DNA from 2 places in the Pseudoalteromonas xiamenensis genome. Region 1 is predicted to be linked to the other one. Evidence: riboswitches for the same ligand, from Rfam matches in the RefSeq annotation. Region 1 holds a riboswitch; the other holds the start of a gene.
What was found. A riboswitch is a leader RNA that binds a small molecule or an ion and turns the genes downstream of it on or off. The one in region 1 is predicted to bind lysine.

Region 1 (8,490 bases):
CCGTAGGCACTTGTCCTGTAATCGCAAGTAGTGGCACCGAATCCATCATGGCATCAGCAAGTGCCGTGATTAGGTTTGTCGCGCCAGGACCAGAAGTAGCTAGGCATACGCCAAGTTTTCCTGTGCTACGTGCATATCCAACCGCGGCAAACCCTGCACCTTGCTCATGACGCGTTAGGTAATGTTTAACTGGCGCACCGTAGAGGGCGTCGTAAATTGGCATAATTGCACCACCAGGATACCCAAATACCTCTTTAACCCCTTGCCTCGAAAGCAACTCTACTACCAACTGTGCGCCTGTCATTCCTCATCCCCATTCGTAACGTAAAATTAAATTTTGATCCTAAAACGAAGAAGCCCCCGAACTTTTCAGTGCGGGGGCTTCTCTAAATGCTTTTCAATTTTCTTCAAGCATTAGCCAGCCCCCGCGGTAATAATAATCACCACGTTGATAATCACGACTAGGACTAGCTTTGCTGTTAACATTTTCGTTTCTCTTAAACCGAATTCTTTTAGTCAGGTAGCCATAGCGAATTTGCGCTGGCTATCCATCAATCTACCTTTTCTATTAGTACATACGGGGACAGGCTTCGTCAAGCATAAAAACAATGCAAATTACAAATAAAAAACCACGAAAAACAAAATTAAAATCCAATAAAGACTCACATATTGAATTATAAATTCAACCTATCTTTAAAGCATAACTTCGACACCTCAAAAACACGCTTTCATCGAACGATTAAAACTTTGTTCGAGCAGACATTAAATTTTTGTGATTTACACTGGGAATTGGATATGATCTGGTAACAACTACATCTCGGACTGACCAACATGTCATTTTTGCATTTACTACGCCCCATTTTTCTCCTCTGCATTTTTTGCTTTTCGGCTGTCTCTTTTGCTGAGCCTGGTCTTTGGCAAATTAAAAAAAACCACCATACATCTTATCTTTTCGGTACGATCCATGTGGGCGATAGTAGCATGTCAGCATTGCCTGATTCGGTTATTGATGGATTGGAAAAATCAAACGCCGTAGTGGTTGAACTGGATACAACTACCCTCACCCCCGAATACCTGCAAACTCATATTTACCCATTAATGACGTTGCCAAATTCGGCGTCGCTCAGTCAACGCTTAAAACCAGAGCTATACCAGAAACTTGCAAAAGCATTACAGGAAAACGGTCTGTCGATAACTCAGTTTGAACACATTAAACCTTGGGCCGTTTCGATTAACTTAACGGCCATGAGCTATCAAAGAGCTGGATACCTTTCAAACTTTGGGGCAGATATGCAGGTGCTTGGTTTTGCGAAGAAAAAGCAACTTGAGATCATCGAGCTTGAATCGGCTAAAGAGCAATTTGGCTTTTTTGACCAAATAGACCAAGATAGCAACTACCTCCTTAGCGAAACACTTAAATCAATGGACGACGCGGCCACTTACATACACCCACTTGTCAACGCGTGGAAAGCAGGTGATTTAAACAAACTAACCGACTACTACCACTTGTCATTTGACGGCTCACCACTCAGTCAAGCTGCGGAAAAGGTGATTCTTAAGGACCGAAATGCTCGCTGGACCAACACGCTTGTTCCATTACTAGAAAAACGTTCCTTATTCATCGCGGTTGGTGCTTTGCATCTGCCCACAGAACATGGACTTATCGCACTATTCAAAAAAAATGGCTTTGAAATAAAAAAATTAACTAAGACTTTAAACCTTTTCATTCGCGATAAACGTCAAATAAGAAAATACAGAACAACAGGACATTGATAATGAAACACACACTCCTTGCTTTGACATCCGCTTTGGTTATCAGCCAAAGTGTTTTTGCAGATGAACAACGCTCTATTAGTAAAACATTTTCTCAAGGTTCTTCACACGAACTCGCGATTGAATTTCCGGTTGGTCAACTGGATATACAAACGACTGAAGGGGAAAACATCGAGATCAACGTAGTACTTAAACCGAAAACAGACGACAGTTGGTTCAGTAAAAACGTCGAGTTAGATACAATAGAGATTGAATCGAAACAGCGCGGCAGTGAATTATATCTCACTATCGATAATGATGAAATTCAACAGGAATGGTCAGTGAAAGTACCAAAATCAATGGCACTCGATATTGAGCTTGGCGTTGGCAATGTCGAAGTAGAATCCCTCGCGAATTCTGCTGACATCGAAGTTGGCGTAGGGAAAGTCCGCATTAATAGCCACGAGGACGATTTTCGTTCAATCGCCCTTGAATCCGGAGTGGGTAAATCGCATATCAAGGGCTTCGAGAACAACATTGAGTACACCAAAAATATGGTAAGTTCGGATATGAAGTATCGAGGTCAAGGCAAATACACGATTAAAGTTGAGATTGGCGTTGGCGATGCAAAATTTGAAAAAATATAGAATTTTAACGACTTTTAGCATCATTTAAATTCACTTTAACGCAAAATGCAGCATATCAACGTGCTGTTTTTTGCGCTTCCCTCAACCATCACCAAATCACTCCATTCTTGCTATTAAGTTAAAAATATACGCTTGACACCTAGACGGCTAAAATGTTTCAATGCCGCCTCACCCGATTTTTGCTAGGTGTGAACGTTGATTCACAATCTAGATATGTCGAACCATTTTTCCTAAAAAAATGGTCGATATTATGGGCTGGAAGAGGAGCGTTATTCAGGTAGTTGACTGGAGGGGAGCAAACCCCATTGAACGTCAGCGAGGGGAAATAACGCCGAGAAGTATGTGTGTTTTGCTACTGCGTATTTCGGACGTTTGGGCTGAATCCCAACGTCTGTCACCAATTTTGGTTTTGGTGGAGAGCTTCTGGTCTTGAAATTATTAGGCCAGATGTGTCTATTTTTTTAAGTCCATTGCTCTTCGAATTTTAATCTGTTCGGAGTCTTGGATCCTGCCAATACACCGAACACTTTTAAGTTCGGTAGAGATGAAAACATCATTCAACTTATCAGACTTTCCGTTATGGACGGCTCTAGTTACGCCTTTTGACACGCAAAATAACGTTGATTTCGATACGTTAGCACGGCTGGTCGAAGAGCAAGTCGAGGCCAATAACGGCATTTTACTCCTTGGTTCCACCGGCGAAGGGCTCGCGCTTACGCTTGATGAACAAAAACGTATTGTAGAATTTGTGTGTGATTTATCGCCCACCGTGCCTCTTATGGTTGCCGTTGGCGGAATAAATTTACAGACTCAATTAGATTGGGTTTCGTATTGCAATGACTTGCCAATTCACGCGTTTTTACTTGGTACCCCACTCTACGCAAAGCCTGGTGTTGTGGGTCAGACTCACTGGTTTGATGCGTTATTAAGAGCCACATCCCTGCCTTGCATGTTATACAACGTGCCTGGCCGAAGTGCGGTTGCCATTGCGCCGCAAGTGCTTTCTAACCTCCAACACCACGATAATCTTTGGGCATTGAAAGAAGCCTCTGGTGATATCAGTAAATTTGAAGCCTTTCGAAAAGCGGCGCCAAACGTGGCCGTGTACAGTGGCGACGATGGACTTATCCCTTATTTCGCCCAAGCTGGCGCTGCTGGATTAGTGAGCGTGGCTTCCAATGCGTGGCCGCAGCAAACCGCCGAGTTCGTGCGTCGTTCACTTGCAGGCACATTCCCGAACTTATTCACCACATGGACAGATGCCGTACATAGCCTTTTTGAAGTTGCAAGCCCTGTACCCGTCAAAGTGCTTATGCATCAACAAGGGCGTTTAGGTACCCCGAATTTGCGTCCACCGTTGACTCATTTAGAACTGAATAACACCGTAGCCCTCAGTGCTGCAAACGATACGATTTTAGCTTGGAATTAAGGTAGTAACATGAGCTGGTTAGATTTATTAAACGATTTAGAACAAGGCAAAGTACGTGCAGCAACTCAAGATGCAAATGGTCAATGGCACGCAAACGTCGAAGTTAAACAAGGCATTCTTGAAGCATTTCGTCATGGCGTAAACACAGAATATCCGGGTGGTTTTGTTGATAAAGATAATTTAGCACCGCGTGGCTTCGCTAGTGAGCAAGGTGTACGTATGGTCCCCGGTGGAAGCAGTGTACGTCGTGGTGCATACGTCGCATCGGGCACCATCATCATGCCACCAGCCTACATCAACATCGGTGCCTATGTGGATTCTGGCACCATGGTTGATAGTCATGCCTTGGTGGGGTCATGTGCGCAAATTGGTAAGAATGTTCATCTTAGCGCTGCGGTGCAAGTCGGTGGTGTCTTGGAGCCTGTGGGGGCAAGCCCAGTGGTGGTGGAAGATGGCGCTTTCATCGGTGCAGGCTGTGTATTAGTCGAAGGTGTGGTCGTGAAGAAAAATGCAGTACTCGCGCCTGGCGTACGTTTATCAGCCTCCATTCCCGTTTACGACTGTGTAAATGAACGCATGTTAGATAAAGGCGAAGCGATCCCTGAAAACGCGATAGTGATCCCTGGCTCGCGTCCCGCATCAAGCGAGTGGGGCCAAGCCCAAGGGCTTAGCATGTCCTGCGCACTTATTGTTAAATACCGCGACGAACAATCTGATGCGTCGTTGTTACTTGAAGAGGTGCTGCGTTAATGACGTTCTTGAGTGCGCCTGTTCGCGAAACTTTAGTCTCTCTGTGCCATGAACAAGAAACACCCTTTTTTGTTTATGATTTAGATAAGCTGAGCCAGCATCTCCAATTGCTGACGAAACAAGACATCGTTAAGCTATGGTATGCCGTGAAAGCGAATCCTCTGTCTGAAATCATCAAATGTCTCGACCAAGCAGGATTTGATTTTGACGTTGCAAGCAGTGGTGAGCTAGAGCAAGTCCTTGCGCAAGGTGTCGACGCGACTCGCGTACTCAACACGGGACCGGCTAAATCAAAACGCCAAATCCAACACTTTCTTAAACGTGGTGTGACCACGTTTGTTGCTGAAAGTATCAATCAAGTGCTCTGGTTACAAGAAGCAGCTCTTGATCACCATGTGAACTTACGTGTTTTACTGCGTGTTCAGTTACGCTGGCCTGAAGGAGATAAAAATCCGCTTGGCGGGGATACGCTCACTCCTTTTGGCTTGGGTGTTGAAGAGTGGCAACATTTGAACCTTAAAGACTACCCTCACTTGAATTTTGTGGGTCTCCATATTTTTCAATGGGGCAATATGCTCTCGACGGATAAACTCGCTTCACTTTGGCAAGCAATGGTGACGCCATTGCAACAATTGTCCCACCGTTTAGGCATGCAACTCGACGTGCTTGATTTGGGCGGAGGACTGGGGATCCCATACTCTCCTGACGCTGAACACCTTGATTGGCAAGTACTCTTAACTGCTCTTGATGACATAAAACGCGCAGTTGGTGTCAAAGAATTATGGATGGAGTTGGGCCGCTATGCTGTTGGTGAATGTGGTTACTACGCCAATCCTGTCGTCGAGCAAAAAACCAATTACGGCATAAAGCAACTCATCGTCTCTGGCGGTGTAAATCATTTACTGCGCCCGGCAGTGACGGGACAGGCATTTCCGTGCGAACGACTTCGTCAAGATGATACACCGTTCGCCCAATTCGCCATTCATGGCCCACTTTGTACTGCACTGGATAGCCTTGGAAGCCATACACTTCCTGAAAGTACAGACGAAACCGATTGGCTTGTTTTCAGCCAATGTGGTGCCTATGGTTTTACCGAAAGCATGCCTTACTTCCTTTGCCATGAGTTACCTGCTGAATATGTGATTCAGCAAGGAAAGGTGCAATGTGTTCGTCAGGCCGAGTCTGCCCTTTATTATTTGAGATAACGTGCGCATGTTGAATTCGATTATTCAAGAAAACATCCAAGTCGGTGAAATAGCCAATGGTCTTCCACTGACCATTCCCGTGTATCGGCTCAAAGGCTCAGGGGCTGGCCCATCGGTCTATATTCAAGCCAACATGCACGGTGCCGAGGTACAGGGCAATGCGGTGATTTACCAATTGCTTGAACTGCTAAAGCACATCCCATTGAATGGCGATATTACGCTGGTTCCTTACGCCAACCCGATTGGCTGTAATCAAAAATCAGGGGAATTTACGCTTGGTCGCTTCGATCCGATTACGGGCACAAATTGGAATCGAATGTACCATGATCACACCGATTTAATTCCTGCATTTGTTGAAACCCATCAGACGCTTGATGACGGTGCATTAAAAGCGGCGTTTAAATCAACGTTGTTAGAGCAAACCCATGCTTTACTCGATGGCGATGCTTATCGTCTCACCACGGGCAAGCGGATCGCACTCAATCTGCAAGCACTGGCTCACCAAGCTGACTTAGTGTTGGACCTTCATACCGGTCCCATTTCGGCAAAACACCTTTATTGTCCGATGTACGCCAAAGAAAGTGCCCGTTATTTTGATATTCAAAATGTCCTCCTTATCCCTGAAGGATTTGGTGGCGCGATGGATGAAGCAAGCTTCTGTCCGTGGTGGCAATTATCTCAAGCGCTCGCACAACGAAATCGTGAATTCCCAATCATGGTAGAAGCATTTACGGTTGAACTTGGCTCACAAGAGACGATTGATCTCGAAGAAGCCAAACAAGACGCCAAAAGCATATTAAGTTATTTGAATCACAAAAAGGTAATTGATTCTAATGAGTATCAGCCGACTCGAATGGCTCGTTACGCATGTTATTTAAAAGACTACTTGGCTTTCTACGCCCCAATGGGTGGCATGGTGGAATACACCGCCCCGCTCGGCGAGCCAATCCCAGCAGGGACCACTATCGCTAAGATCCTACGTATGGAGCAGTACTTAAGTGAACAACCGCTTCATGACATTACTTTAAAGGTTGATGCAATTCCGATTCTTCACTTTGCTTCTGCAAGCGTAAACCAAGGTACTGAACTTTATAAATTTTTTACTCATTATTTTGAGCTGTAAACGATTATTGCGTGAGAGTAAGTATCCACTTTCATTGAAGTTATTGAAAATGGACTACTTACAAGGTGAGGCGGCACATGCCGCCAGCCTTTTTACCAAGACCTCACTGTCCGGCTAGCACTTCCATGTTCTCTTGTTCTGCGTACTGGTTTTGTCACTCCTGCACATAAAATCGACGCTTTTTTTGTTATAAACTGCTTGGGATGAGAAATTCAGGAAAACTTCATACGTTATGCGTATACTTTCCCTATAAAAATTAAAGGGATCTCTTTCATGCGTATCACAACGTGGGTATTTTCGTCGCTAGCCACACTCTTCGCTTCAAGCTACACACTCGCCGCTACGGAAACACAACAAGAACCAGATGAAATTGATCTGATTAAACAATGCGTGTTAAATGAGGTGCTTGCTGGTGATAAAAATCGTACGGTTGGTGAACTGAGAGCGTTTTGTTCACAAATGGATGCCGCCAAGAACGTTAGCCAACTTGATAAACGTGTTGCTCGTGAAAGCGTTGGCGCAAAGAACCGCAACGTATTAACGCCACATCAACGTAACTATATTTTACCCGTTTCTTATGTTTCTCATCCGAATAGTCGACCGTTTGATGGCTTTTCCGAATTGACTGACGAAGGCGAACCGCTTGACCATTTAGAAGTAAAGTATCAACTGTCACTAAAAGTCCCAATTTACACTGGTTTCTCGGACAAAGACCAAGCCATTTTTATGGGTTTTACCTTGCAGTCCTTTTGGCAGTTTTATAACAAAGAAATTTCCTCACCATTTCGAGAAACCAATTACGAGCCCGAACTTTTTTGGATCAACTTTTTAGATGATGACCATGTTTTGTGGGGCGATGAAATGGCCTTTGCACTGGGTATCTCTCATCAATCCAACGGCCGCAGCCAGCCTAATTCACGTTCTTGGAATCGGGTTTACGCCAACTTCATTTGGGAAAATCGTGGTTTTGTATTCAGCCTAAAGCCTTGGTATCGCATTCCAGAAGACAGCAAAGAAGACTCGCTTGATGCAAAAGGCGACGACAATCCTGATATTCACAAGTACATGGGTTACTTCGAGTTTTCCGGTGCTTATCGCTACGAAGAACATGAATTCAGCTTTATGTTGAGAAACAACTTAAACAACGACAACCGTGGCGCAATCCAACTTGATTGGTCATTTCCAGCTTGGGGGAAATTACGTGGCTACGTTCAATATTTCAACGGCTATGGTGAGAGTATGATTGACTATAACGCCGACATCGAGCGGATTGGCGTTGGTATACTACTTACCGATTTACTCTAACATATACCCTGTGGGCGCTATGCGCCCATTTGGGCTTTAATCCAACGGCAAAAATGGACGACTTTTTGCCATCGAAAATGATTTTCAGGCGCGGCGATAAAGTATTTAAACAAACAGTCCATTTCAAAATCCGTAACCGCTTCAAGTTGGCCGAGTGCCAACTGCGGCTCGATTAGTCGTCTTCGGACCATCGCAATCCCTTGTCCAGCTTGCGCCGCTTGAACAACAATTGCCGCATTATCGATGGACAAGAACTCTGGTGCTTCATGCTTTTCAATG
Region 2 (8,490 bases), 1.5 Mb from region 1:
TCCGTTACTTTGCTAAAATCGGGCTTAAGGTAAGTTTCAAAACCTTCTTTTGCACCAGGTAATGTCGCGATATATGCAATGAGCGCGACCAGTAAAATAAGTAACATCGGCATCAATCGACGTGACCACTTTTCAATACCCGATTTAACCCCTTTAAATATAATGCTTGCTGTCAACAACACCATCAAAGGCGTAAACACAAAATTTCGTGCCATACTGTCTTCAGTTAAAAACCGACTTACATCACTCAGCCCAAGAAACGTGGTAACTGGTTCAAGTGCATGGGATAACATCCAGCCTGCCACAATACTGTAGAAGCTGAGCATGACAATGGCGCCAAATAGGCCGATATACCCTGCTAGTGCACCTACTTTGGGCTGTTTTTCACTCCATGCGAGGCTTAGTGCTTTAACTGGGTTAGATTGGGCTTGGTGTCCTATATACAGTTCGGTGTATAGCGCAGGCAATGCCAACAAAAACACAACGATAAAGTACACGAGTAAAAATGCACCACCACCGTGGTTGGCAGCTTGAGTGGGGAATCCCCAAATGTTACCAAGCCCTACGGCTGCACCAGCGGCTGCTAATACGAAACCGAGTCGACTTTGAAATCCATCGCGCAAAGAGGCCATACTACATTCAGTTTTGTTATTGTTTTGGGCGTTCGATTATACTGAGTTAGCACTAAAAAGCGACTTTTTAGGCCGAGTATTTTAAGGAAATGGACGTCTAAACTAGGTCAAGTTATGCATCGATAAGTTAAACAAAACAGATGTCTTATTGAAATTGAAACACGAATACGCAGAACCCCATAAACCTCGATAGCTTAGCTCACCGTAAGCAGTTGAATATATTAATTAATCAATTAATTGATGACTGGTTTAAGTTCAAGGTTATTTGACTCGAAGCGAGCTGCAATAATTGATCCACAACTCGCTTCTTATCTCTGCACTATTAAGCCACTTCTAACAAATGTTCATGGATAGCTTGAACTACAGAATCAGATTGATTCTGCTCTACTAAGAAACATAAGTTATGTTTGCTCGCCCCATGGCAGATTAAACGAATGTTAAAGTCAGACAATACACGCATGAGGTTACTATCATCGTGACGAAGTTGAATTTCAGAACCAATCAGTGCCACAAGTGTTAGGTTGTTTTCAACCGTTACTTGGCAAAACTGAGAAAGTTCGTCTAAACAAGCTTGCTCAAGTTCCGGACGGCTTGCATTAGGGGCATTATCGAGAGTCAACGCCACACTAATTTCAGATGTAGTAACTAAATCAACAGAAATGTTGTAACTGCTTAAGATGCCAAAAACGCGTGCTAAAAAACCACTCGCTAGCAACATTTCTGGGCTCTTGAGCGTTAGTAATAGTTGATTTTTACGCTGTGTTACAGCACGGATCCCTGGCTCGTTTCGTTTTTCTTTTTCAATCCACGTTCCACCTGCATGTGGTTCACGACTCGAACCAACGAACACGGAAATACCTGCTCGGCTTGCAGGCAAAATGGTCGCCGGATGCAACACTTTCGCACCAAACGTTGCCATTTCCGCCGCCTCGTCAAAACTTAGACGAGCTATCGGCGTTGCTTTGGCACACAAACGAGGATCGGTAGAGAAGATGCCCACAACGTCAGTCCAAATGTGAACGCTCACCGCACTAATCGCTTCAGCAAGTAGCGCCGCGCTGTAATCTGAACCGCCGCGTCCAAGCGTGGTTGTTTGCCCAAAACTATCTGAACCGATGAAACCCTGAGTAACAACAACATGCTCTTCCAAGATAGGCAACAGCAACTCGGTTGCGGCTTCACGTGTCGCTAGTATGTCAGGTACCGCTTTACCGAAACTTGAGTTGGTTTTAAGTACCTTTCTCACGTCAAAACGCTCCGCTTTCACACCAAGTTGGCGAAGTACCTGAGTAAACAAAAATGAAGATAGACGCTCACCAAAACTTAGCATCTCATCGCACTGTTGTTTACTCAACGCATGCAAACTAGCAAGTTGTTTAAATTCATTGAGAGTTTGCTCAAACCCTTGTGCTAAATCCGCATCTAAGCTGAGTTTCGCTAGAATGTTGTCTTGAATTGCGATGACCGCATCAACCCACTGCTGACGATCAGATTCACTATGACCCGCCTGAGTTAGGTTCACTAAATGATTTGTAACGCCAGCGCTTGCGCTCACGGCAACAACGCGTACGTTGTTATCATCTTGGATAATTTGGGCGCAGCGTAACATTGCATCAAAATCGGCAACACTTGTACCGCCAAATTTGGCAACTACAATATTAGAATTCATGGTCTCTCCTTTAGACTACGCCATATATTTTGAGGCTTTAGTCATAAAATACAAGGAGAACTTGGCAAGAAGGTGACTCGTCGAAGGAAGAAATTAACCATTGCCAGAAGCTCTCCACCAGTGAGTTGGTGACAGTCCTGAGGATTCAGCCCCAAAGACCGAGAAAAGACCACGACGAATCAGCCTTTACTCTCGGCAATGCTCTCCCTCGTTAGTGTTCGTAGAGTATCGTCCTCTCCCACTAACTACCTAGGCATTGCACCTCTTCTGTGTTTAACACCTTACGTGCTAAACGTGCTCCACCGCAGTGGAGCGAGTGAAAATTATCGTTTAGCCGTCTAGGTGTCAAGTTATTTTTAAATAAATTGACCCGCAAAAAACGCGCCTGTATAGCCAATCGTATAGGCAATCAACAGATAACCAGACATACGCAAATAGCTCATAAAGGTTAAGTCCTTCACTTTACTCATTGCTATAATACCAGCTGCGGAACCAATGATAAGCATTGATCCCCCCACCCCAGTTGCATAGGTGAAGGCTAACCAGTTTTGCTCGGTCATCGCAATGTCTGCTTTAAGCAACGCCGCAGTCAACGGAACGTTGTCAATAGTTGCAGAGAGTAAACCCATTAGGTAATTAGCATATTCAGGTGGCATAAGCTCGTATAAATGCGTAAACATATGTAAAACACCGACTTCTTTGAGCGCTCCAACGAGTAATAATACACCAACGAAAAAAAGTAACGTGTCGTATTCAATTTCACGAATGTAATCAATGATTTTCTTGTTTACGTCTTTTTTGCGCATTAAAAATTGCGCTACTAAGAACATAAGAGACAAGCCAAACAAGAAAGTAAGTAATGGCGGTACGTGGTACAAAACACTCAATACAAGTGTCGCCAAGATAGTCGAAAAGAAAATAACCGCGATGGTAATGTCCGTTTTTTCAATTCGGCGTAAATCTGATTTTTCAAACACAACCGGTTCTTTCATGCCGATAGAAAGCATGGTTGCTAAGACTAAAACGGCAAATAACGACGGTAGTACCAATAATAGCAGATCAGGGATCGTCACCTTATCTGCCAAGAAAATCATGAGTGTAGTTACGTCACCTGTAATCAACGATACGCCCCCCGAATTCACCGCAAATACAATCAATGTGGCATACTTGATGAGCTTTTTCGGGTCGAGTTTCAGTGACATGATTACCGCAAGCGAAATCAACGTTGCCGTAATGTTGTCGGAAATAGATGAAAACAAGAATGCAGCCGCTCCCACCACAAACATCAAACGACGTTCACTAATTTGTGCTGGCATCACTCGATGAACAATATTTTGGATAAACCCTTTGGAGTTTAGATAGGCAACAAAAGTCATCGCTGCCATTAAAAACAACCATAAAGTGGCTATCTCTAGAATGTTGTGATCTAACTGTTCTTGTACAATTTCTGGGCTTTCGCCATGAAAAGGGGAAATAAAAGCGATAATCCAACACAAAGTACCAAAAAAAGGGTTGTTTTGGCCTTGTTTACGTGGATGATATCCTCTATAACGATCAGCAAAAATGCGATTGCGACTAGGGTTAAGATTATGGGCGTGACCATAGTTCGTAAACAACCTGTATAATAAAGTAAAAAATTTGAGGGGTAACGTAATTCGCCGCGCAGTCTAGCATTTAGTGACAAGCGATGTCATGTACCTATGACTTATTTGTCAGTTTTTTTACACTCTCGCAAAAGAATTAAATTGCCTACTGGAAAACCATGATCCCAGCTAAAAAGATATTAAATACTATAAACGAACATTGGTCGACGCTAGAGCTACTTTTTAAACGCTTTAAGTACACAGACTTTAGTCTAAAAGATGTACAAAACGTATTAAAACAAAAGAACCCAAATTGGCAAAGTGAACGATTATTTAAAGAAGCAAATCGACTGTTAAATCAAGAGATTGTTATCCCCCTTGCTAAGTCGTCACAACTTGAGCTCAATCGCGCTATTGCGGATTTTATGGGTTATTTGTTGCAAGAAGAAAGTTTAGGGCTTGCAGAAGAAATTACCGTTTTAGTAAAAGATTTGGAGCGTCTGGGATTCAGACTCGCCGATGCAGGTCAAGTTGGCGACCATGGCGAACTTCGTCGTTTTAGTCGCATTATGGACGAACGCGTTCGGAAAATAGTCAAGCTGTATCAACACAATGAAAATGCAATCATGAACATTGTTGAACAAGCAAAAGCTGACCAATCCAATGTCTCTTTAAAAAAGCGTTACCAAGCTGTGCTTGAAGCGTTTGATGAGTACATCGAACCGATGCTCGAAATGGTCGATATTCACGGTGAATTTCAACGTTGTTTTAGTCTTATAGAACATCAAATCAGCGAGCAAATTATTACGCTCGATCACGTTGGTCGAGGCCCTGAAGATAAACGAATGCTTGAGCAATTGCGTACGCGTATCCTCGACATGCATTTAATTGGACGCGAAAGTTTGCGCCAAAGTGCGGACATGTTACTTCCGCTTCGCGAAGAGTTACGCCGAAATACCTTAATCACTCGTCAAGCTTCTAAAGTGCTTTCACTGGTTCGAAAGCGCGGCGTGGACTTTGTATTGACTGCAACACAGCCCAATTTCGTAAGTGATGTACAACGTTTTTCGCTTGGTCAACAACGTCACATTGTATCTTATATGGCTGGACTTTCCGAGTTCGAAGATGAAGCTTACCAACTGCCGGATGAACTGGATGTACCAGCGTATGTGAGTCCAAATATCCCTGATTACTTGGATGTGAGAAAAGCGTTACGTGGTTTTAGCGGCAAGAAAACACAGCTTCTTGGTTTTTTGAGTAGCAGTTACCCTGATTTAGAAGCAGACGAAATGTTATTCCTTTATCAAAGGATTATCAGTGATTCTGAGTTTGCGCTATCTCAAGAGGACCTAAAACAGACAATCGCGATTGGCGAACATCAATTTGCACTCTATCCATTCAGTGCGAACGCAAAAGAAGATTAATAGTTATGACAACAATCAACCTATCTGAGCTTACTGAATTACAAGCCATCTACAAGAAGTTGGCAGGTGGCTACCACATTAGCGAGCAAGACACGACACTTTGGCAACAATTGGATCAACAATTCGATTCCTATGAAGCGCTCTTTTTTGGTTTAGGCCAAGAAATTAAACGAGATAGCCGTGGTTTCTTTTATTTTGCAGCGGATGAAAGCACGCCTAACATGGGTAAAACGTCCCGCAGCTTCGCCCTCACCTTATTTGTGTTAATCGAGCATTTTGCAAACCAAGGTAAAGATCCTCTCAGAGCGCTGTTTGACGAAACCATCGATTTGGAATTGATGCAAACCATCGTGCAACTTAATAAGCATCTGTTTGACCAGCTCGAATTATTCTCTGGCTCAGAATTGCGAAAAGACGTCTACGGACGAATGGTGCGTTTTGGTTTAGCACGCGAAGTAGAAAATGGATATCAACATTTGGCGCCGATTTATCGTTACATCGATGCGCTGATGGAAGTAAATGACAACCAATATGAAGACGTAGAGGACGAAGAATCATTATGAGCATGATGTATGGACTCAATAAACTCGCTCTGCTTAACACTGCAGGTTATGCGAAATGCGTGATCCCTCTCGATAAAAGCAGCTCAATCTGCGCGCCTAATAATACGGGAAAAAGTTCGGTAATTAATGCTTTGCAGTTTCCGCTTATTAATGACCTTCGATTAACGGAATGGGATGGCCATGATTTAGAAGAAACTCGTAAGTTCTATTTTTCCACCGATCAATCCTACATACTTCTTGAAGCGCAATTGCCACATGGCGATGTTGTTATCGGTGTTGCAGGTCTTGGCAAAGTAGCTGGCTATGCGCACCAATTTTTCTGCTATAACGGCAAACTTGATTTGGCGGACTACACTGAAAATAAAACCATCGTCAAATATACTAAACTGTTTAACCACCTAGAAAGTAAAGGATTCAAGCCAGTAGAGCTAAAAGCGCAAGAGCTCAATGCTCTACTCACTGGCGCTGCGACGCAATTTGATGGTGAATTGAACCTCAAGATGATCCCGCTAAATAACGTACAAGACGCAGGGGTCTACAAAGAGATTTTCCGACGGATCCTAAACCTACACAAACTAGGTGCTCAAGACGTTAAACGCTTTATGTTGCGTGTATTTGAACGTCATATGTCCAACTCTAAAGTCGATTTCTATGACGTTTGGCGCCGTGCATTTGATAAAGTAAATCAAGCTCGTCGAGAATTAAATGCGCTTGAAACGATGAGCGAAGCCATCGCTTCGCTTGAAACGATGATAGACACGGAAGCTGATCTTAAGGGCAAGCTTGCGGCATATGCACCAAAACTTGATAAAGCGTTAGTCGAATTCGATGAGTATGTTGAGCAACATTGTGATGAACTAAAATCGAAGTTGGCTGATATTGAAGAGGAACGTCATGATTTTGAGGCCAAACAACAGCTTTATTTGCAACAGTCACGAGATATCGCTCGTAAACAAACGCAAATTGAACAATGGTTTTTAGACTTCAATGCATTAAAAAGTGAATTCGAGTTAACGCATCACGCAACATTAAAAACTAACCTCTCTCTTCTAAAAAAGAATATGAAAGCCTATCGTTTTCCATCAACAGCGCACAAGGTCAAAGCCTTCATACATTAGACTTTCGAATTTCTGAAACACAAAAGCAGATCAAGAGTCTCAAGTTGCAATTGAAAAACCTTGAGTACAACCTATTTACGCGCATGCGTGAAGACTTGTCGCTAAAAGAAGTTGAGGAACTATCTCGCTTGTTCAACCCAGATTTGTTGTCCTTTGCAACGACCTCTCAAGGTGAGGTCGAGATTTTTGACGAAGAAGCATTTGGCGAATTTCTATCATTGCTTTCCAAATCAATTATCGGACAGGAACTGCATCTGCCTGGCGCAACGATTAAAATTAAAAAGCTTGCACCAGTGCAAATGCAAAGTGGTGAAAACAAAGAGCAGCTTAAGGCGCGTTTGGACGCATTGCAAAATTCGTTACTTGAACTCGAAAAACAACGTGAAGTTGCCGCTAACGTGGCCGAGAAGCAGCATGAACGAGACACCCTGTACGACGAGCTCATGGCGCTAGAAAGTGCGATGAAGCGCTTCGACCAATATGAAACAATGCTTCAGTCTCATGAAGCACAAAGCGTTCTTCAAGCGCAACTGGACGCTGAGCGCGAGCAAGTAGACAGCTATTTGCAAGACGTGCAACGCAATGCAGGCTCCATTTCGGATAGACGAGCAATAATTCAAAGCAAAATAGATTTAATTTTGCGCCAAGCAGAACGATTACGTCAGGTAAAAACAGAACGTATAGACCACACGTTGGATTTATACAGTGGCAAGTCTACTAGTTACCCGATTGAAATTAATTTGGATTTCGACAATCTAGCCGATGTACTTCACCAATTTAATCGTTGGTGTCACGAATTTAGAAGTTTAGACATCAATGTCAAAAACACCTATTTGCATATCTATAATGCAGGGATCACAAAATTCGATAATGAGCCAGACCCGCAAATTAAGTATCAACGACTCATTGCAGCATACCACAACATTGACAATGAACGTGATGCCGTTGGCAAACATGCTCGCGTGGCATTAACTGAAGTTGCTTCAACCATCAAAGGTCTTCGAGACGACCTAGAACGTCTGCGCCGCGAGATGAATGCGTTCAACAAAGGGATCAGTTTACACCGTATATCTAACTTAAAAGCGTTTAAAATTAACGTGATACCTAGAAAATTGTTAATCGATGCCATTGATACGATTATTAGTACTTCGGATTTATATGAGCAAGGTGAAAGTTTTGACCTCCTTTCAAGCCAACCACATAGCGAACGTGAGATTAATGAAGCAAAAGATCTTCTCATTAAGTTTGCAAGTGAAAAAGCAGGCTTAACACTGACGGACTTATTTGATATTCGTTTTGAAGTGACAAATCGAGCGGGTGAAACTGAATTCTTTGAGAAAATCGATTCAGCGGGATCAAACGGCACTCGCATTACGATTAAATTGTTGTGTGGCATGCTCTTTATCCGACACTTGCTGTCGGATCAAGAACAAGCTCGATACCGTATTCCAATTTATATCGATGAAGCCGCAGATATCGATCCTCAAAACCAAAAAGCCAT

Region 2: another riboswitch for lysine. It lies ahead of lysC (lysine-sensitive aspartokinase 3); the one in region 1 lies ahead of dapA (4-hydroxy-tetrahydrodipicolinate synthase).

The regions. Positions count from the first base shown of each region.
Region 1 covers NZ_CP099917.1:2,659,316-2,667,805, reverse strand. The annotation lists gene ilvG (acetolactate synthase 2 catalytic subunit) at 1-304, opposite strand, end outside; gene NI389_RS12410 (TraB/GumN family protein) at 832-1,773, shown strand; gene NI389_RS12405 (hypothetical protein) at 1,776-2,399, shown strand; lysine riboswitch at 2,651-2,830, shown strand; gene dapA (4-hydroxy-tetrahydrodipicolinate synthase) at 2,944-3,828, shown strand; gene NI389_RS12395 (2,3,4,5-tetrahydropyridine-2,6-dicarboxylate N-succinyltransferase) at 3,838-4,578, shown strand; gene NI389_RS12390 (PLP-dependent decarboxylase) at 4,578-5,783, shown strand; gene NI389_RS12385 (succinylglutamate desuccinylase/aspartoacylase family protein) at 5,791-6,906, shown strand; gene NI389_RS12380 (phospholipase A) at 7,180-8,211, shown strand; gene NI389_RS12375 (LysR substrate-binding domain-containing protein) at 8,229-8,490, opposite strand, start outside.
Region 2 covers NZ_CP099917.1:496,992-505,481, forward strand. The annotation lists gene NI389_RS02245 (sodium-dependent transporter) at 1-632, opposite strand, end outside; gene lysC (lysine-sensitive aspartokinase 3) at 955-2,301, opposite strand; lysine riboswitch at 2,401-2,576, opposite strand; partial or broken gene nhaD (sodium:proton antiporter NhaD) at 2,658-3,904, opposite strand; gene NI389_RS02260 (hypothetical protein) at 4,064-5,308, shown strand; gene NI389_RS02265 (condensin complex protein MksE) at 5,314-5,871, shown strand; partial or broken gene NI389_RS02270 (ATPase) at 5,868-8,490, shown strand, end outside.